Regions from separate parts of the Arthrobacter sp. Y3221114 genome, predicted to be linked through region 2. Evidence: riboswitches for the same ligand, from Rfam matches in the RefSeq annotation. Region 2 holds a riboswitch; each other region holds the start of a gene.
The links. Region 2 has a riboswitch for thiamine pyrophosphate ahead of AC5RV3_RS06805 (NtaA/DmoA family FMN-dependent monooxygenase). Riboswitches for the same ligand answer to the same signal wherever they lie in the genome.

Region 1: it holds a riboswitch for thiamine pyrophosphate, as region 2 does, so the genes downstream of both, AC5RV3_RS11560 (YkoF family thiamine/hydroxymethylpyrimidine-binding protein) here and AC5RV3_RS06805 (NtaA/DmoA family FMN-dependent monooxygenase) in region 2, are expected to answer to the same signal.
Region 3: it holds a riboswitch for thiamine pyrophosphate, as region 2 does, so the genes downstream of both, AC5RV3_RS04695 (ECF transporter S component) here and AC5RV3_RS06805 (NtaA/DmoA family FMN-dependent monooxygenase) in region 2, are expected to answer to the same signal.

Annotation. Positions count from the first base shown of each region.
Region 1 is NZ_JBNHHW010000004.1:426,094-435,936, forward strand. It holds gene AC5RV3_RS11530 (Ig-like domain-containing protein) at 1-482, shown strand, start outside; gene AC5RV3_RS11535 (carbon-nitrogen hydrolase family protein) at 739-1,545, opposite strand; gene AC5RV3_RS11540 (pyridoxal phosphate-dependent decarboxylase family protein) at 1,755-3,152, opposite strand; gene AC5RV3_RS11545 (energy-coupling factor transporter transmembrane component T family protein) at 3,280-4,095, opposite strand; gene AC5RV3_RS11550 (ABC transporter ATP-binding protein) at 4,092-5,816, opposite strand; gene AC5RV3_RS11555 (ECF transporter S component) at 5,803-6,429, opposite strand; gene AC5RV3_RS11560 (YkoF family thiamine/hydroxymethylpyrimidine-binding protein) at 6,446-7,117, opposite strand; TPP riboswitch at 7,150-7,260, opposite strand; gene AC5RV3_RS11565 (adenylosuccinate synthase) at 7,363-8,652, opposite strand; gene AC5RV3_RS11570 (DUF72 domain-containing protein) at 9,000-9,843, shown strand, end outside.
Region 2 is NZ_JBNHHW010000002.1:569,140-578,982, forward strand. It holds gene AC5RV3_RS06795 (LysR family transcriptional regulator ArgP) at 1-687, shown strand, start outside; gene scpC (succinyl-CoA:acetate CoA-transferase ScpC) at 818-2,338, shown strand; TPP riboswitch at 2,537-2,646, shown strand; gene AC5RV3_RS06805 (NtaA/DmoA family FMN-dependent monooxygenase) at 2,677-4,050, shown strand; gene AC5RV3_RS06810 (oxidoreductase) at 4,069-4,896, opposite strand; gene AC5RV3_RS06815 (hypothetical protein) at 4,907-5,974, opposite strand; gene AC5RV3_RS06820 (hypothetical protein) at 6,122-6,265, opposite strand; gene AC5RV3_RS06825 (SGNH/GDSL hydrolase family protein) at 6,472-7,284, shown strand; gene AC5RV3_RS06830 (amino acid permease) at 7,544-9,121, shown strand; gene AC5RV3_RS06835 (zinc metalloprotease) at 9,179-9,843, opposite strand, start outside.
Region 3 is NZ_JBNHHW010000002.1:138,086-147,928, forward strand. It holds gene cls (cardiolipin synthase) at 1-748, opposite strand, end outside; gene AC5RV3_RS04670 (aminodeoxychorismate lyase) at 835-1,707, shown strand; gene AC5RV3_RS04675 (VOC family protein) at 1,766-2,131, shown strand; gene AC5RV3_RS04680 (zinc-dependent alcohol dehydrogenase) at 2,272-3,447, shown strand; gene AC5RV3_RS04685 (energy-coupling factor transporter transmembrane component T family protein) at 3,509-4,306, opposite strand; gene AC5RV3_RS04690 (ABC transporter ATP-binding protein) at 4,303-5,820, opposite strand; gene AC5RV3_RS04695 (ECF transporter S component) at 5,829-6,449, opposite strand; TPP riboswitch at 6,493-6,626, opposite strand; gene AC5RV3_RS04700 (DUF4235 domain-containing protein) at 6,797-7,057, shown strand; gene mnhG (monovalent cation/H(+) antiporter subunit G) at 7,170-7,694, opposite strand; gene AC5RV3_RS04710 (MrpF/PhaF family protein) at 7,684-7,968, opposite strand; gene AC5RV3_RS04715 (Na+/H+ antiporter subunit E) at 7,965-8,525, opposite strand; gene AC5RV3_RS04720 (Na+/H+ antiporter subunit D) at 8,522-9,843, opposite strand, start outside.

The sequences.
Region 1 (9,843 bases), on a different contig from region 2:
GCACGCTCGTACCGGCGACGGTCAGCTACGACGCTGCGAAGCGCACGGCCACGCTGAAGCCCAAGGCGATCCTGCCCAGCAGCACCCGGTTCACGGTGAGCCTCAGCAACGGCATCACGGATGTCAACGGCAACCGCCTGGCGGCCTCCAGCTGGAGCTTCACGACGGAAGGCCGGCCCACGGTGTCCAAGCGGACACCCGCAGCCGGTGCCAAGTCGATCAGCCGGAGCGGCAACGTCTCCGTGACGTTCAGCAAGGCAGTCTCCGGCGTCAGCGGCTCCAGCTTCAAGCTGGTCGACAGCAAGGGCAAAACGGTCTCAGCCAAGGTCAGCTACAACTCGCGGACCCGGACGGCAACGCTGAATCCGTCGAGCAACCTGAAGGCTAATGCCAGCTACACAATTCGGCTGAGCAGCAGCATCAAGGATGCCTCGGGCAACCGGCTGTCGGCCACCAGCTGGTCCTTCCGGACCGGACGGTAAATAACCGCCTGCATCAGGAAGAGTCCAGGCTTCGGAGAAATCCGGGGCCTGGACTCTTGCGTGCCGGGAGCCGGGGGCTCACGCTAGCCACCGCGTGACCGTCCGGCGGGATGGCAGAAGCCGCGCCACAGCTTGTTGGGGGGATAAGCTGTGGCGCGGCTTCCTCATCTACGTAATCGCGGCCGGGTACGGAAAAGTTACGGGTTCGGCCAAACTTTCTGAAAAAGTTTTCGGCCGCCGCCGGCCGCGGGCACCATCAGTGCGCCGAGACGATCTCCACGGTGCTGGAGAGCCTCCGGTTTTTCAGCACCGGCAGGAACTCTCGCACCTCGTCGATCCGGCGCCTGGTCACGTCAACGGTGACCACGCCGCGGAGTTCGTCGTCCAGGAAGCCCTTCGGAATGCCCATCGGGTCCAGGATGGCCGAATGCCCCACGGTGTTGGTGCTCGACGTCCCGGCCGCGGCCACCCAGCAGGTGTTCTCGATGGCACGGGCGCGCAGCAGCGTTTCCCAGTGTTCGATCTTGTGGTCTCCCTTGAACCAGGCGGCCGGCACGCACAGCAAATCGGCGCCCTCCGATGCCAGAGCGCGGGCGAGCTCGGGGAAGCGCAGGTCATAGCAGGTGAGCACCCCGATGTTCAGGTCGCCCAGCTGCACGATCTTCAGGCCGCCGTCGCCGGGCTTGATCCGCTTGGACTCCTGGTAGGAGAACGCGTCGTAGAGGTGGAGCTTGCGGTAGGTGTCGACGATCCGGCCCGTGGCATCGACGATCACCAGCGTGTTGTACGGCCGTTCCTCGCCGCTGGATTCGTAGCCGCCGGCGATGATGGCGATGCCGACTTCAGCGGCGATGAAGGACAGCTGCTGCACGAACTTGGTCCAGTTGGCGTCGACGGCCGCGGCCAGGTCGCCCTCGACGTGGCGGACGGTGAACATCGATTCCTCGGGAAACACGACCAGCTCGGCGCCGTCGGCCTTGGCCTCTTCCGCGAGTGAGCGCACCGTCTGGAGGTTCTCCGTCACGTCCCCGCTGGGGTTGAGCTGTCCGACGCTGATCTTCATAATGCGCTCCCGTCTTGATGGCGGTGTGTGTCCTTCCAGCCTACCTAAGACCAACTTGCCCGGCGCTTCCGCGGGCGCAGTGGATTCACCGCCCGACGGCGGCGGGGCGGCTCAGTGATTAACCGGGTCGATCCCGGGGGCGGCTTTAGTGGTTACCGCCGCCAATCCTTGGGCCGACTTGCGGAGTGCCCCGGCAATCCCGGCCGGCTTCAGCGGCTACCGGCGCAGCGCCGGATGGCTTCCACGGAGCGGTCGGCGTCTTCTTCGGTAGTGGACCAGTTGCTGACGCTGATCCGCATGGCGGCCTGGCCGTGCCATGTGGTCCCCGAGAGCCAGAGTGTTCCGTCCTCCTGCACCCGGCGCACCACCTCGCGGGTGAAGTCGTCCGGGTCCGAGCCGCCCTGCGGCGTGAACCGGACCAGCACCTGGTTGAGCACCACGTCATTGAGGATCTGCACGCCGTCCGCCTCGGCCAGCCGCCCGGCCATCCGGGATGCCAGCGAACAGCAGCGCCCCACGAGGTCCGCCACCCCCTCGCGGCCGAGCGTCCGCAGCGCGGCGTAGGCCGGGAAGCCGCGGGCACGCCGGGAGAACTCCGGCACCCACGCGACCTCGTCCCGTTCGGCCCCGTACTCCAGATAGGCGGCATGCGGCGGGGACATCGTGCGCTGGTGCACCTCGGCGTCGCGGACAAAGGCCAGGCCGGAGTCGTACGGGACGTTGAGCCACTTGTGCGCGTCGGTGGCCCAGGAGTCGGCCAGCTCCACGCCGTCCACCAGGTGCCGGTGATCCGGGCTGGCAGCGGCCCACAGCCCGAACGCGCCGTCGACATGAATCCAGGCGCCATCCCGCCGTCGTACTCGTTCCACCGCCGGACGGATGGGATCGAAGGAACCGGTGTTCACGTTGCCGGCCTGCAGGTTGACGATCAGCGGCATGTCGACGGGAATCCGGTCCAGCACGGCGTCGAGCGAGTCCAGCGTGATGCGGCCCTGCGCGTCGGTGTCCACCGAGTAGATCCGCCGGCGCCCCAGGCCCAGGTACTGCAGCGCGGTCAGCACGGTGCTGTGGGCTTCTTCCCCCACAACGACGGCGATCTCCGGCGCGCCGAACAGGCCGTCGCTGACCACGTCCCAGCCCGCGCGTTCCAGCACTGCCGTCCGTGCCGCGGCCAGGCAGGTGAAGTGTGCCATCTGGCAGCCGGTGACCAGCCCAAAGCCGGAGTCTTCGGGCAGGCTGAACAAGTCCAGCAGCCAGGCGCCCACGGCCTCTTCCACCACGGAGGCGGCCGGACCGGCCACATACAGTCCGGCGTTCTGGTCCCAGGTGGAGGTGAGCCAGTCGGCGGCGAGCGCGGCCGGCTGGGCCCCGCCGATCACGAAGCCGAAGTAACGCGGACCTGCCATGGCCACGGCAGCCCGCCCACCGACGTGGGCCAGGTGCTCAATGACCGCCTGCGGGTCTTCGCCCTGCCGCGGTAGTTCTCCCGCCAGCTCGCGGCGCAGGGCCGCCACGTCCAGCCCGGATTTTACCGGGCGCCCGGGCAGGGATTGCAGGTATTTTGTGGCCAGCTCGGCCGTCCGGCGGAGAAGTTCGTCGTCCCCCATGACGAGCATGTTACGCCGGGACCCTGCCCTGCGACAGGTGGAGGGGCCGGCACGCTCTTGCTGCTGCCAGGTCCGGCAGCGCCGCGGGGCGGTTCGGGGTCCCGGGGATGGCCGCCGACAAGAGTTTTCAGCTGCCGAGCGCTTCAAAACCCGCCAGGTAACCCAGGGTGTGGCTGGTGAGCAGGACGGCTGCGAGGACCCCCAGGACGCCGGCCACCATCAGCCAGTCCGCGCCGGTCAATGGGACCCTCCGCCAGATAGTCCGCGGGCTCAGGCCCAGGCCCCGCGATTCCAGCGCCTGGGCCATCCGTTCGCCCTTGCGCACGGAGACGACCAGCAGGGCAAACGCCGCATTCCCGTGGGCGTGGAGGCCGCGCGGCAAGGAACCGTCCGGACGGAGCCGGGCCCGGACGGCGTGGGCCTGCCGAATGGTCAGCCATTCCCGCGGCATTTCCTGCAGCATGCGGTACCCGGCCAGGATGGCGTAGGTGATCCGGGGCCCGAGCCGGGCGTGCTGGTGCAGGCTGCCCATCAGCGCGACGCCGTCGGTCGAGGCAATAAAACCGATGGCCAGGATCCCGATGACCAGGGTGCGCAGGGCCAGGGAACCGCCGACGGCGAGGCCCTCGACCGTAATCCGCAGCGGCCCGGACTCCCATAACACCTCGCCGGGCCGGCTCAGCGCGTTGACCATGAAGATCCCCAGCCCGAAGGCGACGAAGGGTACGTGCGCCAGCGCCAGGGTCCTGGGCCTGAGGCGTGTGGAGGCGGCGACCGCGGCCAGGGCGACCAGGTACAGGACGGCGGGCGTCACCGGATCGAAGATGAAGACCAGGGTCAGCGACACCACAAACAGGAGCGCGAGCTTGATGGTTGGATTGCGCCGCGCCAGGACGCCGCCGGCGACGGCGGAAACCGGGCCGGGGGCGAAGGCGGCGCTCATGCCCGGCTGCCGATCTGCGGATTTACCGTACCGGCGCGGGATACGGCGGCGTCGAGCCGGTCGAGGACCCGCCGGATCTCGTGGGCCGAGGCGAACTCGGCCAGCAGCCATTCGATCAGCGGCGGCAGCCGCAGGCCGGCGCGCTGCAGCACCGCAGGGTCGCGCAGGATGTCGAAGACCGGGCCGTCGGCAATCACCGTGCGGTCCGCGATCACGACTGCCCGGTCGGCCAGCGTCGCGACGGTCCGCAGGTCGTGGCTAGAGAAGAGGATGCCGCGGCCAGCGGCGGCGGCCTCCTTGAAGGCTGCCATCGTGGTGATCGTGTCCCGCCGGTCGAGGCCGAACGTGGGTTCATCCGCCAGGAGCGCAGGCCGCTCATGGGCCAGCATGGCCGCCACGCTCAGGCGGCGCTTTTCGCCGCCCGACAGCCGGAAGGGGCTCTGGTCGGCCACATGGGTGAGCCGGTGCTGCGCCAGGAGGCGGCCGAAGCGTTCGGCGGGAGCGTCGGGAAGGCCGTGCCGGACTTCGTCCCGGACGGTATGCGCCACGAACTGGTGCTCGGGATTCTGGAACACCATCCCCGGGCGTTCCCCGCGGACGGTTCCCTCCGCCGGCGGCAGTAGCCGGGCGAGGGTGAGCAGCAACGAGGTTTTGCCGGCCCCGTTGGCTCCCAGCAGGGCTGCGATTTCGCCGCGCTTCAGCCGGAGGGTCACATCATGGAGAATGGCCGCTTCCGGCCGGACGTCCCCCGCGTTCCGGCGCCTCTTCCGTAGGGGCGCCGTCCGCGAGACGGAGAGGTTCTCCGCGGCCAGCGCCGTCTCGCCGGCCTCGGGCGCCGCGGCATCCCCGTTGTGGTCAGGCGCCGACAGCTGCCGCAAGTCCGAGCAGACGTCTGGCGCGCCGAGACCGCCGGTCCGGCCGGTGACGGCCAGCAGTTCCGTCTCAAGCGGAAGCCAGCATCCGGCCGCGTTCAGCCGGACTGCATGGGCCCCCAGCACTTCGGCCGTCACGCCGTCGGCCAGGACCTGGCCGGCATCGCCCAGGACGACCGCCCGGCGCGGCAGGCCGGCTATGCCTGCTACCCCGGCGTAGTCGTCCAGCCGGTGTTCGACCAGCACCACTGCCGGTCCGTAGGCGGCCGTGGCAGCGGAGACGGCGTCCCGCACGGCGGCCAGGCCTGCCGGATCGAGCATGGAGGTGGGTTCGTCGAGCAGCAGCAGGTCAGGTTCGGCGATGAGACTCGCGGCCAGCGCCACCCGCTGGCCTTCTCCGCCGGACAGCTGGGCCGTTGGGCGGCCGCGGAGACCGGTGGCGCCGACCGAGGCCAGCGCGGTGTCGATCCGTGCCGATATCTCCTCCGGAGGCACCGCACGGTTCTCCAGCGGCAGCGCCAATTCCTGTTCGACGTCCGGAAGACAGACCCCGGAGGAGGGATCCTGGGCCAGCACGCCGACGTGTCGGGAAAGCTCGGCGACCGAGGAATCGGTCGTGGCCACGCCGTTCACCGACACCGTGCCGGTGAGGGTGGCGACCACCGAGTGGGGAACCACCCCAGTGACCGCTTGCAGCAGGGTGGACTTGCCCGACCCGGAGGCCCCAAACACAATCAGGTGTTCGCCGGGCTTGAGCCGCAGCATGACGTTGCGCAGCACGGCTGCGTCCCGCCGGGGGAAGCCTACGGATACGTCATTGAGCTCCAGGACCGGGTCAGCGGTGCGCATCGGTTGTGCCCAGCCGGGCGCGGCCGATCGCGAAGTTGTCCACCACGCCGGTCTTCGCCAGCCCGTCGACGATGATCTTGCCCAGCAGCCCGCCCAAGATCACACCGGAGATCAGGTGGATGACCAGGCGGGTCCAGAACAGGTCCTGTCCGTACCAGCCGGACCGGAAGGCCGAATAGAAGAAGACGAGGCCGGCGCCGAGCAGCCCGGACAGGGCGTAGGTAAGCCAGCCGTAGGAACGGTAGCGGGTGACAGCGAACGGGATCTCGCTGCCAATGCCCTGGATGGCGGCCGCGATAAAGAGCAGCGGACCGACGGCGGAGCCCAGGAACACCACCTCTATCACCGAGGCCAAGACTTCGGCCAGCACGCCGGCGAAGGGACGTTGGACGATGGCGATGGCGATCGGAGCCACCAGCAGCCAGCTTCCGGCCAGGAAGTGCTGCGACAGGTCTCCGGCCGGCCCCATCAGCAGGGACAGGGCGGTCCAGGCCTGGACGAAGACCCAGTAGAGGAAACCGAAGACGACGCCCAGGACAACCAGGAGGACGAGGTCCTTCAGGGTCCAGGCACCGCGCGGGAGGGCATGCTGCTGCGAAGACGATGATGACATGGCTGGTCCTTCCGCTTCAGGAGGCGCTGGGGCTGTTGATGGACAGCGTCGCGTGCGTGGTGACGTGCTGGACGGAACGGCCCACCAGGATCCAGCCCGCGGCAATGGCCTGCAGCACCTGGGCAACATCGCCGTCCATCCGGGTGACAAAATGCTCCGCCTGCACCGCAACACCGGTGGATTTTGCGTAGTCGATGGCGGCGTAGATATCGCGCATGTGGTCGGCTGAGGCACCGCCGGTACCGCCGTCTGCCAGGGGATACAGCGCCCAGTCGGCGGCGGCCTCGATTCCGGTGGGCTCCAGCTCCGGGATCTCCGAGTACAGGGCGGCGCCTCCCTCGGGTATTTTGCAGCTGACGCCGCCGGGGCAGCCCCGGGACAGGAGCACGGAGGCCGAGACGTGCGCCCCGGTGCGTCCAGCCGCGGCAATCACCTGGCTCAGGTAGCGCAGGACATCCTGCTCGGCGCCGGTCAGGTAGGTGCTCACCTTGCCGGTGTGCACCTCAAGGCCGGTGGAGTCGGCCTGGTCCAGTGCCGTCAGGATGACGTCGGCGTAGTTGTCGGCCATGACCGCCAGGGTCAATCTCGCGCCCACGCCGAACTCGCGGGGAGTGGCGGTGAACTTATTGCTGCGGACGGCAGCAGTGGGGGTGTTCGTCGCGGTGACGATCGAATCTGATGTTCGCATTTTCGCGCCCTTCGGTTGTTAAACGGGGCACGGGTAGTAAAGAGTCAACGTCCCTGCGCTGGCATGATCCAGATCAGGTTCGACGGTCGAAACTTGAGAAGTTTCCTCTCAGCCCGGCTCACCGGACTCCCGTGTTGCCCACGAGTCTAACCCATGGCGCGCACCGCCCGCGAAAGGTTTAAGCAGGGGGTGGTAACGCAGCGGGGCGCGGACTCGCTGCCCGCGCCCCGCCGTCGTCAGTCCTGCTATTCGCTGATCAGGTCCCGGACCACGATGGTCTGGTCGCGGTCGGGGCCCACGCCGATGGCGGAGAACCTGGTGCCGGAGAGCTTTTCGAGCGCCAGCACGTAGTTGCGGGCGTTCTCCGGCAGGTCTTCCAGCGTCCTGGCGCCGGTGATGTCCTCGGTCCAGCCCTCGAAGTACTCGAAGATCGGCTTGGCGTGGTGGAACTCGGTCTGCGTCATCGGCATTTCGTCGTGCCGGACGCCGTCCACGTCGTAAGCCACGCAGACCGGGATCTGCTCGATGCCGGTGAGCACATCGAGCTTGGTCACGAAGTAGTCCGTGAAGCCGTTGACCCGGGCGGCGTGGCGGGCCAGCACGGCGTCGTACCAGCCGCAGCGCCGCGGCCGGCCGGTGTTCACGCCGAACTCCCCGCCCTTCTTCTGCAGGTACTCGCCCATGTCGTCGAACAGTTCGGTGGGGAACGGCCCGGCGCCCACCCGGGTGGTGTACGCCTTGATGATGCCCACGGCACGGTTGATCCGGGTGGGGCCGATGCCCGAGCCCACGGACGCGCCGCCGGCCGTCGGGTTGGAGGAGGTCACGAACGGGTAGGTGCCGTGGTCCACGTCCAGGAAGGTGGCCTGGCCGCCCTCCATCAGCACGACCTTGCCCTCATCCAGCGCCTTGTTCAGCACGTAGGTGGAGTCGATGACCATCGGGCGCAGCCGCTCGGCGAAGGACAGGAAGTACTCCACGACCTCCTCCACGTGCACGTCCCGGCGGTTGTACACCTTGACCAGCAGTTCGTTCTTCTGCCGCAGCGAGCCTTCGACCTTCTGCCGCAGGATCGATTCGTCGAACACGTCCTGCACGCGGATGCCCAGCCGTGCCACCTTGTCCATGTAGGCGGGGCCGATGCCGCGGCCGGTGGTGCCGATCGCGCGCTTGCCCAGGAAGCGTTCGGTCACCTTGTCCATGGTCTGATGGAACGGGGCCACCAGGTGGGCGTTGGCGGAGACGCGCAGCCGCGAAGTGTCCGCGCCGCGGGCCTCGAGCCCGTCGATCTCCTCGAAGAGGGCCTCAAGGTTGACCACGCAGCCGTTGCCGATGATCGGAGTGGCGTTGGGGGACAGGATGCCGGCCGGCAACAACTTCAGCTCGTACTTCTCCCCGCCGACGACGACGGTGTGCCCGGCGTTGTTGCCGCCGTTCGGCTTGACCACGTAATCCACGCGGCCGCCGAGCAGGTCGGTAGCCTTGCCTTTTCCTTCGTCGCCCCACTGGGCTCCGACGATCACAATTGCTGGCATGGGATCCTCCCCCATTCGATGCGGCGGAAGCCCCGGACAGACTGCACATCAAGGAGCCGCTGCCGCGCATGAGAACGCCCCTCACTCCGGGTGGAGTATTTGGGGCTCTTACCCGCCAAGTTTAGCCGATGGGCCTCAATCGACCGGAATCCGGCCGTCTAATCGTCGAGTGGAGAGAAGATGCAGCGAAACCGGGCGTAAGCGTGCATCTTCTCTCCACTCGAAAAAGCGAGGGCTCTCGTGCCCGGACGCGGCAGCGGTTCAAAGGATGCGCAACGCCCCACAGCACGACGACGGAGCGCGGCTTGCTCTGGCTTGCACCGCCTGGGCCGGGTAGCCTGCGGGACATGGCCCCCTCTCAACCGATGGCCCGGATCGGCATTTCCGGCTGGCGATACCCGCGCTGGCGCGGCACGTTCTACCCGAAGGGCCTGCCCCAGCGCCGCGAGCTGGAGTATGCCTCCGGCCACCTGAATTCAGTCGAGATCAACGGCACGTTTTATTCGCTGCAGCGCCCCTCCAGCTTCCGGCAGTGGCACGCCGAGACGCCTCCGGACTTCGTGTTCGCGGTCAAGGGCGGGCGGTACGTCACCCACATGAAGGGCCTGAAGGACGTCCGCGACGCTTTGGCGAATTTCTACGCTTCGGGGGTCCTGGGCCTGGGCGAAAAGCTCGGACCGTTCTTGTGGCAGTTGCCCGAGCGGGCCAACTACGACGCCGAGGTGATGGAAAAGTTTCTGGTCCAGCTGCCGCGCAGCACGCACGCCGCCGCCGCCTTGGCCGCCGGGCGCACTGACCTGATGAAGGACAGGACCTGGATCCCCGACGACGGCGCCGACCGGCCGCTGCGCCACGCCCTCGAGATCCGCAGCACCACGTTTATCAACGAGGAGTTCTACGACCAGTTGCGCCGGCACAACACTGCCCTGGTGCTGGCCGACAGCGCCGGAAAGTGGCCGATGCTGGACGAGATTACGGCCGACTTCGCCTACGTCCGGCTGCACGGTAAGGACGAACTCTACGTCAGTGGCTACCGGGACGAAGACCTGGACCGGCTGGCATCGACGGTCGCCGGATGGCTGGACGGCTCGGGCTGCCCCGACGGCGCGGGCCGGGATGCTTACGTGTACTTCGACAACGACGTCAAGGTCCACGCACCGTTCAACGCGATCGGGCTGGCGCAGAGGCTAG
Region 2 (9,843 bases):
CAGGTGCGGGTCCTGCAGGACGATGCGCAGCGCGAACTCGGCGGCAACGGTGACGGCGTGGCCCTGCCGCTGGTGGTCAACGCGGATTCGCTGGCCACCTGGTTCCTGGGCGCGCTGGCCCGCATGCCGCGCGAGCTGGGCGTGTTCTTCGAAGTCCAACGCGAAGACGAGCAGCATTCAACCTCGCTGCTGCGGGCCGGACGGGTGACGGCGGCGGTGACGGCCACGCCGGAACCGGTCCAGGGCTGCTCGGTGGAGGCGCTCGGCTCGCTGCGCTACCGGGCCGTCGCCAGCCCGGCCTTCCTGGAGCACTGGCGGCCCGCCGGGGCAGGGGACGCTGATGTGGCGTGGCTGGCGGCCGCGCCCGTGCTGGATTTCGACCGCAAGGACGACCTGCAGGAGCGCTTCTACCGGGAACTGACCGGCGCTGCCTTGGCGGCGCCGCGCCACTATTTGCCGGCCTCGGCGGAGTTTGCGGCAGCCGTCCGGCTGGGCTTCGGGTGGGCGCTGCTGCCGGAGCAACAGTGCCTGGCGGACGTTTTCAACGGGACGCTGCACGAGCTGGCCCCCGACCTGCCGGTGGACGTGCCGTTGTACTGGCAGCGCTGGAAAATCAGCTCGCCGGTGCTCGACGAACTGACTGCCTGCGTGCGGCAGACCGCCGGAGAACAGCTGCGCCAGCCCTAGCCTCACGGGCCGAAAATCACGCCGCGCGCGGCGTACCGCCCGTCGGCAGGAGCCCGTTTCTCCCCGCCCGGAGCCCGGGTGCCTGGCCCGACCCCTAGAGTGGAAGGGGAGATCCAGACGAAGGGGCACGATGCAAGACCGCATTCGCAACGCCCGCCTGCTCGAGCGCGTGATGTCCGCGGAGCAGGCGGCTGAACTGATCAAACCCGGCATGACGGTGGCCATGAGCGGCTTCACCGGGGCCGGTTATCCGAAGGCCGTGCCGCAGGCGCTGGCGGCGCGGATGGAAACCGCGCATGCGGCCGGGGAGCAGTTCAAGATCCGCGTGCTGACCGGCGCTTCAACGGCCCCCGAGCTCGACGGCGCCCTCGCCAAGGTCGACGGGATGCAGCTGCGGCTGCCGTACCAGTCGGACCCGGCGCTGCGCGAGCGGATCAATGCCGGCGAGCTGGATTACATCGACATGCACCTCAGCCACGTCGCCCAGCACACCTGGTTCGGCTTTTTCGGCGATGTCGACCTGGCCGTGGTCGAGGCCGTGGGCGTCCTCGAGGACGGACGGCTGATCCCGTCCACCTCGGTGGGCAACAACATGACCTGGCTCCGGGAGGCCAGCCGGGTCATCGTGGAGATCAACAACGCCCAGCCGCTCGGCCTCGAAGGCATGCACGACGTCTACCACGGCACCGCACTGCCGCCGGAACGCAGGCCCATCCCGCTCGTGAATCCGGACGACCGGATCGGTGAACCCTACCTGGAGGTGGATCCGGACAAGATCGTGGCCATCGTGCACACCGACGCGCCCGACCGGAACTCCCCCTTCAACCCGCCCGATGAAAACTCGCAGCAAATCGCGGGCCACCTGCTGGAGTTCCTGGACCACGAGGTCCGGCGCGGGCGCCTGACCGAGCAGCTGCTCCCGCTGCAGTCCGGGGTCGGCAATATCCCCAACGCCGTGCTGGAAGGCCTGGCGGCCGGCGGCTACCGCGGCCTGACCGCCTACACCGAGGTCATCCAGGACGGCATGCTGCAGCTGCTCAAGGAGGGCGTGCTGCGCATGGCCTCCGCCACGTCCTTCTCGCTCAGCCGCACCGGTCTGGAGGAGTTCAACGCGAACGTGGACTACTACCGCGAGCGCATCATCCTGCGCACCCAGGAAATCTCCAACCACCCCGAACTGGTCCGCCGGCTGGGCTGCATCTCGCTCAACGGGATGATCGAAGCGGACATCTACGGCAACATCAACTCCACCCACGTGGCCGGCACCAAGGTGATGAACGGCATCGGCGGCTCCGGCGATTTCGCCCGGAACAGCTACCTGTCCGTCTTCATGTCACCGAGCACCGCCAAGGGCGGGAAGGTCTCCAGCATCGTGCCGATGGCCAGCCACGTCGACCACACCGAGCACGACACGATGATCGTGATCACCGAGCAGGGGCTGGCCGACCTGCGCGGTCTCGCGCCGAAGCAGCGGGCGCGCAAGATCATCGAGACCTGCGCCCACCCCGACTATCGGCCGATGCTGCAGGACTACTTCGACCGTGCCTGCCGGGACAGCTTTGGCAAGCACACCCCGCACCTGCTCGGTGAGGCCTTGTCCTGGCACCAGCGCTTCGTGGAGACCGGCAGCATGCTCCCCGCGCAGCAGTAACGGCCGGCCTCGCCCACCCCGGGCGGAGGTCTGTCCGGCTCTCTGGCTCTCCAGCTCTCCAGCTCTCCGGCTCTCCGGCCGTCCGGCTCCCCGGCTCCCCGGCTCCCCGGCTCCCCGGCTCCCCGGCTCCCCGGCCGGGAGTATGACGCCGTCGTACCGGCGGTCTTTCGCCGCCCGGTGCGGCAGACGGTAGGCTGCTGGCTTGTACACGGGAGTCCGGTGAGCCGGGCTGAGAGGAAGCTTCTCAAGTTTCGACCGTTGAACCTGATCTGGATCATGCCAGCGCAGGGAGCAACCCTCACACCCGTGCCCTGTTCACTCAACAGAAGGGCGCGAAAATGCAGACATCCGACGGCATGCACCTGGTGGCGATGGTCAACCCGCCCACCAGCCAGTATTCGGAGAACTGGCGGCATCCGCTCTCCCGGCGCGACTGGCTGAGCGCGGAGTTTTATCTTGATCTGGGCCGGACACTGGAACGAGGCTGCTTCGACATGCTGTTCCTGCCCGACGCGCTGGCCGTCCCGGAGGACAACGCGGGCGACTTCGCCACCACGCTGGTCACGGGCGGCAAGGGCGCCATCTATCTCGACCCCTTGGTCACCCTGTCACTGGTTGCCGGGGCGACTCGGCACCTGGGGTTGGCCGCCACCATCTCCACGACGTTCACCCCTGCTTACACCATCGCCCGGAAGCTTCTCTCGCTGGATCACCTCTCCGGCGGCCGGGTCGCCTGGAACATCGTCACGTCCACCACGGACGCCGAGGCCGCCAACTTCGGCCTGCCCTCCATTCCGCCCAAATCGGAGCGTTACGACCGGGCCGACGACGTCGTCCAGACCGTGGTGGACCTGTGGGAAACTTGGGAGCCCGGGGCGCTGACACCGGATGCGCCGGCACGCCGGTTTGCGGATCCGGAGCGTGTCCACCGGATACCCGAACGGTCCCGCTCCGGCGGCGGCGACCGTCCGCTGGGCCGCGGTCCGATCACCCTGCCGCGCAGTCCGCAGGGAAGGCCGGTACTCATGCAGGCCGGATCCTCCCCGCGCGGCATGGAGTTCGCCGCCCGCTGGGCCGAGGTCGTGTTCGCCGTCGCCGACACTCCGGACGCCATGCGCGCGGTGCGGACCGAACTGCGGGCACGCGCCGCCGCCGCCGGACGGAATCCGGATCGGCTGGCCGTGCTCCCGGCCGTCCAGCCGATCACCGGCGCCACTCCCGCCGCCGCCCGCCAAGCCGTAATGGGCTTGGAGGCGGCGCTCGATGAGGAGGACGTTCTGACGAAGTTGGGCCGGCTCCTTCACGCAACCCGGGAGGACCTGAAGCCGGACGGCAGCGCCGAGGAGTTGCTGCTGGCCCATCGCGGGGCCACGGGCAGCGAGGGCTTTGAAGAGATGCTCCTGTCGGCAGCCCGCCGGGAATCGATGACCGTCCGCGAACTGGCGACGGCGCAGGCCATGAACCAACTGCACCCTCAGCCCGTGGGCGATCCGGCGGACATCGCCGACTACTTGTGCGAACTCTACGACTCTGAGGCGGCTGACGGTTTCGTGATCATGTCGGCCCTCTACCCCTCCTCGCTCGAAGAGTTCGTCAACGGGGTGGTGCCGGAGCTGCAGGCCCGGGGCCGGTTCCGGACGGCGTATTCGGGACGCACCCTGCGCGATCACCTGGGAGCCTCCCGGAAGGGCAGTCGCTCCGTCGCGTCTTAGCAGCGGTTCCGCGCCGGTTCAGCGCTGGTAGACCCTGGCGAGCACGGCGTCGAAGACCCGGTCGGGCAGGAGCCGGCGAGCGCCCATGATCGTCCGCGCGCCTCTGCCGACCGGGTACCGGCCGCGCGTGCGCCGTGCGGCCGCCACCCGGGCAATGCGGCGGCCAACGATGTCCGGCCGCGTTCCCGTGCGTTCCGTGTAGGCCCCGGCAATTGCCCGTGCCACGCTCTCCGCCTGCGGCGCGTAGGCCGTCCCTTGGGAACTCCGCTGCAGGCTTTCGACCGCGATGGCGTCCCACTCGGTCAGGATCGGCCCGGGCTCGACGATCACCACGTCGATGCCGAAGGGCCTGAGCTCCACTCGAAGGCAGTCCGACAAACCCTCGACCGCGAATTTCGCCGCGTGGTACCAGGCGCCCAGCGGTTCGTAGAACACGCCGCCGATCGAGGAGACGTTAATGATCCGCCCGCTGCCCTGGGCCCGCATGGCCGGGGCCGCCAGTTGGATGAGCCGCCCCAGCCCGAACAGGTTTACTTCGAACTGCTGCCGGGCGTCCTCCAGCGGCACGTTCTCAATCGCGCCGTATGAGCCGTAACCGGCATTGTTGACGAGCACGTCCAGCCGCCCCTGCTCCGAAAGGACTTGCTCCACCCCGCGCACCATCGACGCGTCGTCGGCCAGGTCCATCTCGAGGACGCGGACCCCGTGCTCTTCCAGCGGGCGCATCCGCTCCAGCCGGCGCGCGGCCGCATAGACGATGAAGCCGCCGCGTGCCAGCTCCCGGCACGTATGTTCCCCGATCCCGGAGGACGCTCCGGTTACCAGTGCGACTTTGTCCCTCACCATCACGCCCGCCTCACTTCTCCAATGCCATGACGACGGCGGCGCGCGCCTCGTCCGGCAGGTTCCGGGCCGCGCCGTCGGGAGCGAAGAGCCGCCGGTAACCGTCGAGTTCCACGGTCAGCGGTGCGCCGGCGCTTTGCCCCTTGGCGAGCGGCCACAGCACGGCAAGCTCCGTTGCGTCGTCGGCGCATTCGCTGTCAGCCGGATCCTTTGCGGCCGCCTTCAAGATGACGTCTATGGCCGGGCCCTCAAGGCTACCTCCCCTAAAAAACGTCCCGGACACGATCTCGAACACGTCAAACTCCAGGTTCGGCTGCGCGTCGGCGGGGCGCTCGTCGTCTTCATTCGTTATCCGCTCGGTCCGGTACTGGCAGATCTTCATCGTGTCGGCCTCGCCAGCGCTGGGCAGAAGGCCGGGGGAACCCGGCATGCCCTCGCCGCTGCTACGCGGCTGCGCGCCCGCCGTCTGCTCGAAAGGTACCAGCGCAGCCACTCCCGGCATCGGCTTGATGCCCCACTCGGCGGGGCAGCCAGCATCCAGCGCCGCCCTCGGCTGGATCAGTTCCCTCCGGTGCTGCTTCGACTCGATTACGGTCATGCCCGCCAGAACCTCGCGGACCCCCGGTTTGGTCTTGCCGCAGGAATCCGTCGGCCACGCGGCACGCATGGCCTTGCCGGCCGCATCCACGAGCCACAGATCGGGGACCATTTCCATGTCGGCGGTGCAGGCCAAATTCGCCCTGGGTCCGTCGCTGGGCTGCGCCAGCGCCTTTAACAGTGCGTCAATGTTTCCGGTGAGGCGCTCTTCCGTGAACGCCGACCACAGGCCATCCTCGTCCTCGACGGTTGCCATCGCCAGGGCGTCACAGCGGATGACGTCGACCAGCGCGAAGGCTTCGGGCACGCTGCCGGCCGCCGGCGGCGGAGGCGCGGACGGCCGCCCTGGTTCGACGATGTGCTGCACCGTGGTGCAATCGACGGCGTCGACCAGCTCGGCCTCGGGCCGTGTTTGTTCTCCGGGGTTTCCAGGTTGCTGCCCGCAGGCCGCCACGGTGGCGACGGTCAGCAATGCCGCCATCATCGGCCCGAGCAACCGCCCTCGGCCTCCCTGCCGCCGCTTATGCTTCACCGCGCCCGTCCCCCGATCACCGTCGATGCCGACAGTGTAGCGAGGCCGCCGACAAGCATGACGAGTGCCGCGGCTGAGGGACCGGAACCGACGGAGGGTTCAGGAAAGACGGCGGAACTCGCCTGCCCGGAGCTGGACATAAATCGGCAGTGCCAACTGGATGTGTGAGACGCCGACGGGCTCGTCAAGCAGTTCATTGATCGAGGTCTGCCCTTCCAGCTCGGTCACTTGGCGCCCATCCATGACTCGACCCTACGTCGACAGGACGCTCCCTTAACTAAGACACGCGAGCGCGTTCCACCAGCCGGTAGCCACCTGAGAGCGGATGTTGGAAAATTTACGCGTCGGGGGCTTCGCCCTCAACGGGGTCCCACCCCAATGAGGAGCGTTAGTTGCGGTTCCATTTGGGGTTGGCCTCAGGACGTGGCCCTCGTCCCAGAGGAGGTTCCGTGGGCAGCACCGTCCGGTTCCTGATCCTGGCGCTGATGTTGTTCGCGCTGCTTGCTATGCCGGGGTCCGCGGCCCTGCGATCGGATCCAAGCGCCATTGCAGGACTCGGAGATTCCATCACCCAGGCCGCAAACACCTGTTGCAAGCCCGGCAACTATCCGGCCCAGTCCTGGTCCACCGGCGACGGGCTGTCCGACGGCATTCAGAGCCACTATGAGCGGCTGGTTGCACTGCACCCTCAGACGAGCATCAGCAATTACAACAATTCCGCCGGCGGCGCCGAGGCCGCTGATCTGCCGGCGCAGGTGGCCATGGCCGTGGCCCAGAAGGCGGACTACATCACCCTCCTCATTGGAGCCAACGACCTGTGCGCCTCTTCGGCAGCAGCGATGACGTCCACCACCGACTTCACCGAACAGGTCGCTACTGCTCTCGAGGCTCTGCATCACGGGCTGCCGCACGCCAACATCTACGTCAGCAGCATTCCCGACCTTCATCGCCTGTGGTCCGTTCTGCGCACCGATCAGGAGGCCAGACGGGTCTGGGCGTCCAACGGAACCTGCCCGTCCATGCTCGGCGCCGAGGTCACCGAGAACCAGCGGCAGGAAGTTGTCGCCCGCGAGCTGGCCTTCAACGAGATCCTCGCCGACACATGCGCAAGGTATAAGAACTGTCACTGGGACCGCGGCGCCGTCTACGCCTACAGGTTCTCCGCCACCGAAATCAGCACCCTGGATTACTTCCACCCCGGCCCCGGCGGCCAGGCCGCACTGGCCGAACTGACGTGGCAGGCATTTCAGGGACGCCGTTGACCCCGGATAGGGGGACGGGCCGTGCAGCACACGGGCGCGTAGCAGATGAACAAGAGATATTTACTCAAAAGCGCGAGTAAGTTAGCAACTCTGATGCTTTTTCTGCGGCTAACTCCGGCACTCGTAAGATTTTGAGGTCCTTGTCAGCAACATTCGCTTCGCATAAAAACTCTTTTTCAGCGCGTGTTAGCTTGATCACCGTCCTTTCCGGCGGGCCCGCCGGAAAGCTCAACCAACGCTGCTACCTTCCGGAGGCACCATGGGATTCAGCTCCCCCACGCACACAGACGACAGCGCTGTCGCGCCCGGACCCGCTGCAGAAACACGACGCGGGTCCTCCCCGGGGACAGGGGCAGGCCGCACCTCCGGCAAGGCCGACAACGAACTCAAGCGCGGGCTGAGCAGCCGCCACCTGCAGATGATCGCCATCGGCGGTGCGATCGGCACGGGGCTGTTCGTGGCCTCGGGCGGCACGATTTCCCAGGCTGGTCCCGGCGGAGCCTTGGTCGCCTATGCGCTGGTCGGCCTGATGGTGTTCCTGCTGATGCAGTCGCTGGGCGAAATGTCGGCCAAGATTCCGGTGGCCGGCTCCTTCCAGACCTTTGCCACCCGTTTTGTCTCGCCGTCCTTCGGGTTCGCGATCGGCTGGAACTATTGGTTTAACTGGGCCATCACGGTGGCCGCCGAGCTGGTCGCCGCCGGAATCATTATGGATTTCTGGTTCCCGGGGGTCCCCGGCTGGGTGTGGGCCGGGGTCTTTCTGCTGGTCTTGACCGGGCTTAACGCCCTCTCCGCCAAGTCCTTCGGTGAGTCAGAGTTCTGGCTCTCCCTGATCAAGGTCGCCGCAGTGGTGCTCTTCCTGATCGCCGGCGTGCTGATGATCTTCGGCATCCTCGGGGACAACTCCCCGGGCCTGAGCAACTGGGAAAACCGCGATGAGGTGTTCCACGGCGGTTGGGTCTCGATCATCTCGGTCTTCATGATTGCAGGGTTCTCCTTCCAGGGCACCGAGCTGGTGGGCGTGGCCGCAGGCGAAGCCAAGAACCCGCGCCGCGAAGTGCCGAAGGCGATCCGCACGGTCTTTTGGCGCATCATGCTCTTCTACATTGGTGCCATCTTCATCATCGGCTGCCTGATCCCGTTCACCGATCCGAGTTTGCTGGCCTCCGGCGAGGCCGATGTCGCAGTATCCCCGTTCACGCTCGTCTTCTCGCGCGCCGGAATTGCCTTCGCGGCGGCGCTGATGAACGCGGTGATCCTGACCGCCATCCTCTCGGCGGGCAACTCGGGACTATATGCCTCCACGCGCATGCTTTATGCCATGGCCCATGACGGGAAGGCCCCGAAAATCTTCCGGAGAACCAATGCCCGCGGCGTGCCGATTCCGGCGCTGCTGGCCACCGCGGCGGTGGGTCTCTTCGGATTCCTCTCCGCGATCGTCGGTCAGGGCGCGGCCTACTCCTGGCTGCTGAACATGTCCGGCCTGTGCGGCTTCATCGTGTGGGCGGGAATCGCTGTCTCCCACTACCGCTTCAGGCGCGGCTTCCTGGCCCAGGGCAACAAGGTCAGCGACTTGCCGTACAAGGCCTCCCTGTTCCCCATCGGCCCGCTGCTGGCCTTCGCCCTGCTGGTCCTCGTGATCGCCGGACAGAACTACGAGGCCGTGCTTGCCGGACGGGGCATGGAGGTGCTTTCCTCCTACATTGGCTTGCCGGTCTTCATCGTTTTGTGGCTGGCCCACCGCTTCATCACCAAGTCCAAGGTGGTGCCGCTGCTCGAGATGGACCTCGGGGCACCCGAGGACCTCGAGGACGAACCCGCCGGCGCCACCCGGTGACCCTGCAGCCGCCGGGCTGCCCTGGCGCTGCGGGGCGCCGGCGGTAGCTGCCGAGCGTTATCCGCTCGGCACCGGCGCCGGTTCGTCAGCCGGAGCGGGCGCAGGGGCGGGCTCCTGCGCGGGGGCGGGTTCGGGCTGCGGTGTGCCGGTGGGTATCGGTGCCGGGGATGTCGTCGCCGTTCCGGGCTCGGGTTCACCGGCGGGTGTCTCTGCCGGGGCGGGTGGCTGCCCGCTGCCGGTGTCCGCCGGAGGTGTTGCCTCCGGAGACGAGCCCGTGTCGGAGGCCGGCTCTGTTTCGGACGCCGCGTCGGTGCCTGTGTCGGCGCTGCCGTCACCGATGGCGGCGTCTTGTTCGATGATGCCGAGAATGCGCTGCTTGTAGTCGTTCAGCCGGGCCTGGATTTCGTCCAGGGGAACGTCTTCGAGCGACCGGCCGTAGGCGGCGATCTCCTCCCACAGGGATGCCAGTTTCTCCATGCCTGCGTCGCTGAGCGGACCGTCGAGGGTGAGGACCAACTGGCTGGCGAGGGCGTAGGTGAGGCACTCGACGCAGTTGTAGTTGGCCGCCGCCGAAAGGTTTTGGGGGACGACGACGTCGGCCTGGCCGAGGATCAGGACAACCTGAAAACCGACGGCGACGGCGGTGCAGCCCCGGCACGAAGCGAAGGCGTAGGCCTCGTTCGTGGCGTCTACCGGTCCACCGTCGGCCCAGACAAGGGCGA
Region 3 (9,843 bases), 430 kb from region 2:
GCTCGATCAGGTTCTGCGATCCGGTGAACGCCACACGGCCGTCCACCACCAGGATTTTGCGGTGGTTGCGCAGGTCGATCCGGCGCCACTGGCCGCGGACCGGCAGCACCGGCAGCATCCGGCGCCAGTCGATGTCGGTGGTCTCCAGCCAACGGCGGAACTTGCGGTAGCCGGCGACGCGGAGGGTGCCGATGTGGTCGAACAACAGGCGCACGCGGACACCCCGGGCGGCGGCTTCTTCCAAGGCGGTGAAGAGCTTGCCGGTGGTTTCGTCGCGGCTCATGATATAGAACTCGATGTTCACGAACTCACGCGCCTCGCGCACGGCCTCGGTCATCGCGGCAATGGACTCGTCGTAGTCCGAGTACAGCTCCACGTGGTTGCTGTCCACCATGGGGAACGCGCCGAGCCGCCGGTTCAACTCCGCCGCCGAATGCACCCACGCCGGCGCTTCCTGCTCGCTGCTGGGCTCCTTGAGGTTCCGGGTGGCGGCCCACACCCGGCTGTTAATCTCCGACTGCTTGGCGATCCGGCGCTCCGAGAGGCGGTACCTGCCGAACATGAAAAAGAGCAACAGGCCGATCAGCGGGATGAAGAAGATGGCCAGCAGCCAGGCCATGGCGGTATTGGGGCGGCGGTTCCCCGGGATCACGCCCAGTGCAATGATGCGGATGGCCATATCGACCACGCCCAGAATGGCGACGGCCCAATCGGGGAATGTGCCCAGCCCCGCAAACGACCACAGCACGCGGCTGTTCCTCCCCTCCCGCCGTGTGCCGGCGCAATCCTCCCAGCCTACCCGGCGTTTGGGGGCAAACTAACTAAGCTGTAGCCATGACAGTTCTGGTGTTTTTGGACCCTGCCCACGAGGCGGGCCGCGTCGCAGATGCTTCCCGACCTCAGCTGATGGCCACCGATCTCGGCGCCACCCGCGGGGACGGCATCTTCGAGTCCCTGCTGGCAGTCAACGGGGCCCCTCGCAAGCTGCAGGCGCACTTGGACCGGCTGGCCAGTTCGGCCCGAATCATGGGCCTGCAGCTTCCCGCCCCGGACGCCTGGGAGCGTGCCATTGCGACGGCGATCGCCGAGCACCCGCCCGTCGAAGAACTGGTGATCAAGCTGCTGGTGACCCGCGGCGTGGAAGGCGCTTCCACGCCCACGGCCTGGGTCCAGGCTTCCCGGCCGCCGGCGGCCGGACGGCGCCAGCGCACCGACGGCATTTCCGTGCTGCTGCTCGACCGCGGGTACGACAGCTCGCTGGCCGAACGCGCCCCGTGGTTGCTGATGGGGGCCAAGACGCTTTCCTACGCGGTCAACATGGCCGCATTGCGTTATGCGCACAAGAACGGCGCCGACGACGCCATCTTCACGTCCAGCGACGGCCGCGTGCTCGAAGGGCCCACCTCCACCGTGCTGATGGCGCGGGTGCGCGACGGCGTAAAGACTTTGGTGACGCCGCTGCTGGAGAGCGGCATCCTGCCGGGCACTTCCCAGTCGGTGCTGTTCAAGGAGGCGGAAGCTGCCGGCTGGCAGTTGGGCTACGGTCCGCTGGAGCCGCACGATCTCTACGAAGCCGACGCCGTCTGGCTGGTGTCAAGTATCCGCCTGCTCGCCCCGGTCAAGAGCATCGACGGCAAGGAAATCCCCGTCTCGCCCGACCTGACGGAGGAGCTGACAGCGCTGCTGGCCCAGGGCAGCCGGGAGTAGCCGGCCGGAGTCATCCGCTTGACGCTGTCCCGACCGAGTATCCCAGGAGCCACCGCCGATGTTCTTGAAGCTTGAATGCGTCTGCGTTCCGACGGTCGACGTTGAGGCCTCCGTCAGGTTCTATGCCGGGCTCGGGATGCGGGAGTCCTGGCGGATCAACCGCGAGACTCCAGCAGGACTGGCATGGACCCTGGTGGGCATGCGTTTTCCGGGCGGGAACAGTTCCGAACTCGTTCTCAGCGACAACCCCGATAACCGGCGCCTGGAGGTCGAGGTATTCGTGGGCGATGTCCGGCGCGCCTACGAGGAGCTGTCTTCCAACGGCGGGGTGGAATGGATAGAGGCGCCCTTCGCGACCGAGTCAGGGCACGTGGCCGTGATGCGTGCGCCCGACGGCAACGTTTTCGTCCTGGTCGGTTCGTAGGGCGGGGGGGCTGCCGCTGCGGAAACAGCCTCCAGGATGATCTGCTTGGAACACCGCGCTACTGCGATGTTAGGGTCGATTGACCGAAAGATCAGCATGCTGTCGTTCCGTCCGGGGCGGCAGCCCTGAGAAGGAGGGCAATGAAGGCTTTGACGTGGCAGGGAAAGCGCTCGGTCAGCGTGGAGGAGGTCCCGGATCCGCGGATCCAGGAGCCCACGGACGCGATCGTGCGGATCACCTCGACCGGCATCTGCGGCTCGGACCTGCACCTTTACGAGGTGCTCACTCCGTTCATGGACAAGGGCGACATCATCGGACACGAGCCCATGGGGATAGTGGAGGAAGTCGGCTCGGCCGTCACCCACATTAAGGCCGGGGACCGGGTGGTCATCCCGTTCAACGTCTCCTGCGGCCACTGCTTCATGTGCCGGAACGGTCTGCAGTCCCAGTGCGAAACCACCCAGGTCCGCGAGTACAACAACAATGCACAGTTCCTGGGCTACTCGCGGCTCTACGGCTCCGTGCCCGGCGGGCAAGCCGAGTACCTGCGTGTCCCGCACGCCGACTACGGGCCCATCAAGGTGCCCCAGACCGGTGAGGACGAGCGCTATCTGTACCTCTCCGATGTGGTTCCCACCGCCTGGCAGGCCGTGCAGTACGCGGCCCCACCGGAAGGCGGTTCCCTGGCTGTACTGGGCCTTGGCCCTATCGGCCAGATGTCCGCTCGGATCGGCCGGCACCTCGGCTTCCGCGTGCTCGCGGTGGACCCCGTCGCGGAGCGGCGAGCAATGGCGGAGCGTCACGGCATCGAGACGCTGGACCTGCACGGCGACGTCGCGGACGAACTGCGGGAGCGCACGAACGGCCGCGGGCCGGACTCGGTGGTGGATGCGGTGGGCATGGAGGCGCACGGCTCGCCCGTGGCAGGCGCGGTCCACCAGGCGGTGGGGCTGCTGCCGTCCGCCCTGGGCCGCAAGGCGATGGAGACAGCCGGAGTGGACAGGCTCGACGCGCTCTACACCGCGATCGACGCCGTCCGGCGCGGCGGCACGATCTCGATCAGCGGCGTGTACGGCGGGATGAAGGACCCCCTGCCGATGCTGACCATGTTCGACAAGCAGCTCCAGCTGCGGATGGGCCAGTGCAACGTGAAGCGGTGGATTGATGACCTGCTGCCGCTGGTCGACGACCCGTCGGACCCGCTGGGCGTGCTCGACCTGGCGACCCACCAGGTTCCGCTGGAGCAGGCTCCGGAGATGTACGAGAAGTTCCAGAAGAAGGAGGACGGCTGCATCAAGGTGGTGCTCAAGCCGTAGCCCCGAACGGAACGGCGGACCCCGGCTTTCATGGGACGGCCGGGGCCCGCCGGGCCCCGGTTCACACGAAGATGAAGTTCCAGGTCCCGGCGGCCACGGCGGCGGCGGCTGCCGCTCCGGCAATGACCGCGCCACCCAGCAACACCCAAACATCCACCACGCTGTAGGTGGATTCCCGCGCCCAGGTCCTGGGCCCGGCGCCGAAGCCGCGGGCCTCCATGGCGACGGCCAGCCGGGTGGCACGGCGGATGGCCTGCACGATCAGGCCGAACGCCTGGCCTACGAACGCACCAGCCTTGGCCAGCGGCCGGTTCTCCGCTCCGACACCGCGGGCGCGGCGCGCCAAACCGAGAATCCGCCATTCCTCTACGAGCAGCCCCACCAACCGCATGGCGGCCAGCGCTCCCAGCACGAAGCGGTGGGGCAGCTTCAGCTTCTGCGCCAGGGCGTCCGCCAGATCCGTGGGGTCGGTCGTCAGGAGCAGGAAAATGCCCGGCAGCGCCACGGCGAGCGAACGCAGGCCGATGGCAACGCCTCCGGCCACCGAGTCCTCGGTGAAGATCAGCGGACCGAACTGGAACAGCACGGCCCCGGTCTTCTCGGCCAGCAAGGCCGTTGCCCAGGCCCCGACGGCAGCCGCCGCCAGCAGCGGCCAGCCGCGCTTGAGCAGCACCCACGGCTTGACGCCCAGCACGGGCATCAGCAACAGTTCGGCGGCCAGCACCACGGAGGCGCTGACCCAGTCCACACTGAGCATGACCACCACGGTGATCAGGGTGGCGGCTGCCAGCTTTGATACCGGGTTGGCGCGGCCGAACGGGGAGGCTGCCAGCCGGGGGGTCAGCAGGTCCATGTTCATGCTGCCCTCCGAAGCGGCTGGGCCGGGCGCACGCCGCCGTCTGCCACCCGTATGCCGGCACCGCCGAGCGCCGCGGTGAAATCGGCGTCGTGCGTCACCGAGACCACGCTCCTGCCATCGGCCACCAGCTCGGCCAGCAGCGTGACCAGCTCGGCCCAGGTGTTGGCGTCCTGTCCGAAGGTCGGCTCGTCCAGCACCAGGATGTCCGGGCTGGTGGCCAGCATGGTGGCAACCGAGAGCCTGCGTTTCTCGCCGCCGGAGAGGGTGAACGGGTTGGCCTGCAGCAGGCGGGTCAGCCGGAGCCGCTCGGCGATCGTGTCCACCCGCTGCCGGACCGTCGCCTCGGGCAGTTTGGCCACGCGGCGCGGGCCAAACTCAAGTTCGTCAAGCACCGTGCCGGTGAGGAACTGGTGTTCCGGTTCCTGGAAGACGCTGCCGATCCGGGTCACCAGCTGCGCGGACTTCCACTTTGCCGGTGACAGGCCGGCGCCGCGGTGCAAGGCCGGTGTCGCCGACAGCTCCCCTCCTGCGGGCGGCACCAGGCCGGCGAGGGTGAGTGCCAGCGTGGATTTGCCGGCGCCGTTCGCGCCGGTGATGCTGAGCGCCTGCCCGGCCAACAGGTCCAGGTCCACCCCGCACAGCACCGGTGCGGCCCTCCGGTTACGCGACACGTCCAGCGCCGCCGCCCGCAGCAACGGCCCGCCCGGGGACGGCGCCGGGGGCAGGTCCAGCCCCGGGGTGTGTCCGGGAACCCAGACGCCGGCGTCGATCAACCGGGCGCGGGTGGCGCTCTCGGCGAGCACGGTGCCCGGCGGCCCGTCGGCCAGCACGCCGCCGCCGGCCGCGAGGACGATCACTCGGTCCACCACGTCCGCCCAGACAGCCACCCGGTGCTCGACCACCACCAGGGTGGCGCCGGTGCGGTCCAGCACCCGGGCCACGGCGTCGCGTACTTCCTGCACGCCGTCCGGGTCCAGGTTCGCGGTCGGCTCGTCCAGCAGCAGCAGCCCCGGCCGCATGGCCAGGACGGAGGCCAGCGCAAGCCGCTGCTTCTGGCCCCCGGACAGCGCCGAGGTGGGGTGATCCAGCGGTACCGTCAGGCCGACATCGGCCAGGGAATCGCGGACCCTGTCCCAGATCTGCGTGCGCGGCAGCGACAGGTTCTCCGCTCCGAACGCCACCTCGTCGCCCACCCGGGCCAGCACCAGCTGGCTCTCCGGATCCTGCAGCACAAGGCCGGCCCGGCCGCGGGCCTCGGAGGGACGGACACCCGCCACGGTGAGCCGGCCGGTCTCCTCGCCCTCGCCCTCGTCGCCGAGGACGCCGGCCAGGGCGTGCAGCAGCGTGGACTTGCCGGCCCCGGAGGCGCCCAGCAACAGTACCCGTTCCTCCGGGGCGATGCTGAAACTGGCCCCGCGCACCGCCGGATCCTTGCGGCCGGCATGCCGCCAGCCCCACCCCTCGGCGTGGACCGGCACGGGCCCGGGCACCGCCGTCGTACTCTGCTCTCCCATGGACCGGCTCAGACGTCGGCCGAGCGTCCCGCGGCGAAGGAGGACAGCACGCCCGTCTTCGCCAGGCCCCTGACCGCCAGCCACGGCAGCAGCCCGGCAATCACGACGCCGGACACGGCGGCGAAGCCCACGTAGGCCAGCTGCCACTCGGCGGCCCAGAGCATGTTGTAGAGGATGTTCTCGCTGATGGACAGTGCCAGGCCTGCGCCCAGGCCGGCCAGCAGCGCCACGCCGAGGTTGAACTTGCGGTACAGGAAGAGCAGGAAGACGACCTCGGCCCCCAGTCCCTGGATCAGGCCGGAGACCAGGACAGTCATCCCGAAGCTCGTGCCCAACAGCGCGGAAACAATGGCGGCCAGCATCTCGCAGTAGAGGGCCGCGCCGGGCTTGCGGATGATCAGCCCGCCCAGCACGCCGGCCATCAGCCAACCGCCGGTGTACAGTCCGGCGGACGGCGGGAAGGCAAGGGTCAGGCCCTCGATCAGCGGCCAGCCCGCCGACCAGGCCCAGAAGATGACGCCGACGGCCACGGCGACCACCGAGGCCACGACAATGTCCACCACCCGCCAGCCGTACCGCGGCTTCCGGGCAGGGGTGGGCGTGGCGGGTGCATTCGAAACGGTACTCATTGGGATCCTCCTGGTTGCAGGAGGGGAGGGCGGCCATGCGGCGCGCCCCGAGAACTCGACTCCCTTCGCCGGTACTAACCGGAGCAGGTTCGAGGGTCTGCGGTTCATCCGCACTCTCAGCGTCCCTCCCGGTCTCCGGTGTGAACCGGCCGGTCGGACGCTCCCCTGTCGTCATAGGTGCTGTCTAGCAGCACGCACCAGTCTACACTCGCCCGCAGCGGCGGGCGATTCGGGCTTCAGACCCTTGGAAAACGCACGACGGCTTACGGCCCGGGCGGGTGCCGGGCAGTAGGCTGGGAACCGGAACAGCAGTTGAGACGGGGCCCCGGCCCCGGAAGGGAGCGGGCATGAACATTGTGTTGAGGCTCTTGGGCACACTGGTGAGTATCGGCGCGGGCCTGGCAGCCAGCCAGCTGCTGGGGTTTGTCTGGAAGATGGTCACCGGAAAAGATGCGCCGAAGAGCGACGACGACCTGGAGAACAGCCTGCGGGCGGCGGTCGCCTTCGCCGTGGTGTCCGGCACCGTGGCGCGCGTGATCCAGGTGCTGACCAAGCGCGCCACCGCCAAGGCGGTCATCCGCTACGACAAGACGCGGGAAATGGTCTAAGCGGCTCCTTGAGGGGGCCCGATGGGGGACGGGACCGCGGTCCCGTCCCCCATCGCGCTTCTGTTCCGGTCCGCAGGAACCCGCCACCGGACCGGTTTCTTTTGTCCGCGGGTTATTTCTTGTCCGCCGGCCCGGCGTTGTCCTCATCGTTCCGCGCCGGACCAGCCGCAGCCGCCGCGGTGGGCCGCTCCCCCGGCCGCCCGGCGTCCTGGCCGCCGGCTGCGACACCGCTGCCGGCGTCGCTGCTGGAAGGCGCGACGTCGTCGGATGCCGCCGCGGAATCTTCCTCGGCCGCTGCCTCCACCACCGCGTCGAGATCGTCCACGCTGAGGATTTCCTTGCGCAGGTGTTTGGTGCGGTATCCGGCCCGGCCCACCATGTGGGCGGAAACCGGCACGGTGAGCAACTGGAACAGCCAGGCTATGAGGAGCAAGGGCACAGCCGCCCAGCTGCGCAGCTGCAATCCCAGTCCCGTCAGCAGCAGCAGCAGGCCGAACACCTGCGGTTTCGTGGCGGCGTGCATCCGGGAAAGCAGGTCCGGGAACCGCAGCAGGCCGATGGCCGCGGCCAGGGACATCGTCGCGCCGGCGATCAGGCAGACGGCGGTCGCGATGTCGAGTATCAGGTCAGTGTTCACGGGGCCGCCCGTCCGTCACAAAACGGGCCACCGCGACCGAGCCGATGAAACCGACAACGCAGATGACAACGACCAGCGTCAGGTTGTTCAGGTGGCCGCCGGCGGCCATGTCCACGATGAGTCCGGCGCAGACAATCGCCAGCAACACATCAATGGCCAGCAGCCGGTCCAGCAGCGAGGGTCCGCGGGCGAGGCGGATCAGCGACAGTACCGCGGCCACGCCCAGCACTGCGCTCACGACGACTTGGGCAACCGGAATGACGCCCCCGTTCACACTGCACCTCCCCTGCCGCTACCTTCGGCCTTGACCATTGCCAGTTCTTCCTTCGTGCCCATCATCCGGATCAGGCCCGCCTCGATCCGCCGCACGTCTGCCCGGAAACGTTCTGCGGCGTCCTCGGTGGCCACGTCGATCACGTGCAGGTAAAGGGTGGACGTCGAGCGGTCCACATCCACCACGAAGCTGCCGGGGATCAGCGAAATGGCATGCCCGGTGGCAGTCACCAGCAGGTCGGAATGGCTTCGCAGCCGGACCGCCACCACCGCGTTGCGCAGCGTCGGACCGCGGGTCAGGGCCAGCCACAGGACTTCGACGCTCGCCACCGCCACCTGCCACACGAACGTGACGGCGAAGACCAGCGCCGCCAGCGGATTAAAGCGTCCGCTGAGTTCGACCGGCGGCAGGTAGAACAGGTTCACGATGACCAGCGCGATCAGCAGGCCGAAAATCAGGTTGCCGGGGCTGAAATCCTGCCACAGGGAACCCCAGAGGATGACCAGCCAAGCCAGCAGCGGCAGCTCGACCCAGATGGAGATGCGCGGTTTCCTCATTGGCCACCCTCCTGCAGGGCACCCTCACCCAGGACGGCCTCGATGTACGGGGTGCGCTGCAACATCTCCCGCGCCGCCTGGTCGCTGAGCTCGAACAGGGGCCCGGCGAACAGCGTCAGGGCAAGGCCCATCGCCACCAGCCCGACCGTCGGCCAGACCATGGGCAACGGCAGCAGTTGAACGATGCCCCGTCCGGTGAACCGTCCGTGCGGGTGGTCCTCCACATGGCGGGTGGTCCGCACGGCCGATCCGTCAGGCTTGGTGGCGACCAGGACCGGGTCCGGGTGCTCGGCATCCTCGGGGCGCCGCCAGAACACGCGGTTCCAGACCCGCGCCATGGCCAGCAGGGTCAGCAGCGACGTGACCATGCTGCCCGCCACCAGCACCCAGGCGATCGGGGTGCCCAGCTCCACGCCGCCCTGCACGAGGCCGATCTTGCCTAGGAAACCGGAGAACGGCGGGATGCCGGCCAGGTTCATGGCCGGCACGAAGAACAGGATGGCCAGCAGCGGCGACAGCTTGGCCATGCCGCCCAGCCGGTCCATGTTCGTGGTCCCGCCGCGGCGTTCAATCAGGCCGGCCACCAGGAACAGGCTGGTCTGCACCGTAATATGGTGCGCCACGTAATAGACCGCCGCGCCGAGGCCCACCACCGAAGACATGGCCAGGCCAAAGACCATGTAGCCGATGTGGCTGACCAGGGTGAAGGAGAGCATGCGCTTGATGTCGATCTGTGCCACGGCCCCCAGGATGCCTACCACCATGGTCAGTACCGCCACGACCATCAGGAACGTGTTGAGCCGGTCGCCCGGGAACAGCAGCGTCTCGGTGCGGATGATGGCATAGACGCCGACCTTGGTGAGCAGGCCGGCAAACACCGCGGTGACCGGCGCCGGCGCCGTCGGATACGAGTCGGGCAGCCAGAAGGACAGCGGGAAGACCGCCGCCTTGATGCCGAAGGCCACCAGCAGCATCAGATGCAGCGTCATCTGCGTTGCCGGATCCAGTTCGCCGAGCTTGATCGCCAGGTCGGCCATGTTGATGGTCCCGGTGGCCGCGTAGATCATCGCGATGGAAACCAGGAACAGGACCGAGGAAATGACGCTGACGACGACGTAGGTGACCCCGGCACGGATCCGCGGGCTGGTGCCGCCAAGAGTCATCAGCACGTAACTGGCCGTGAGCAGCATTTCGAAGCCGACATACAGGTTGAACAAGTCGCCGGTCAGGAACGCGTTGGAAACCCCTGCCACCAAGATCAGGTACGTCGGGTGGAAGATCGAGACAGGGCCTTCTTCGTCGCCGTCCGTCATGCCCT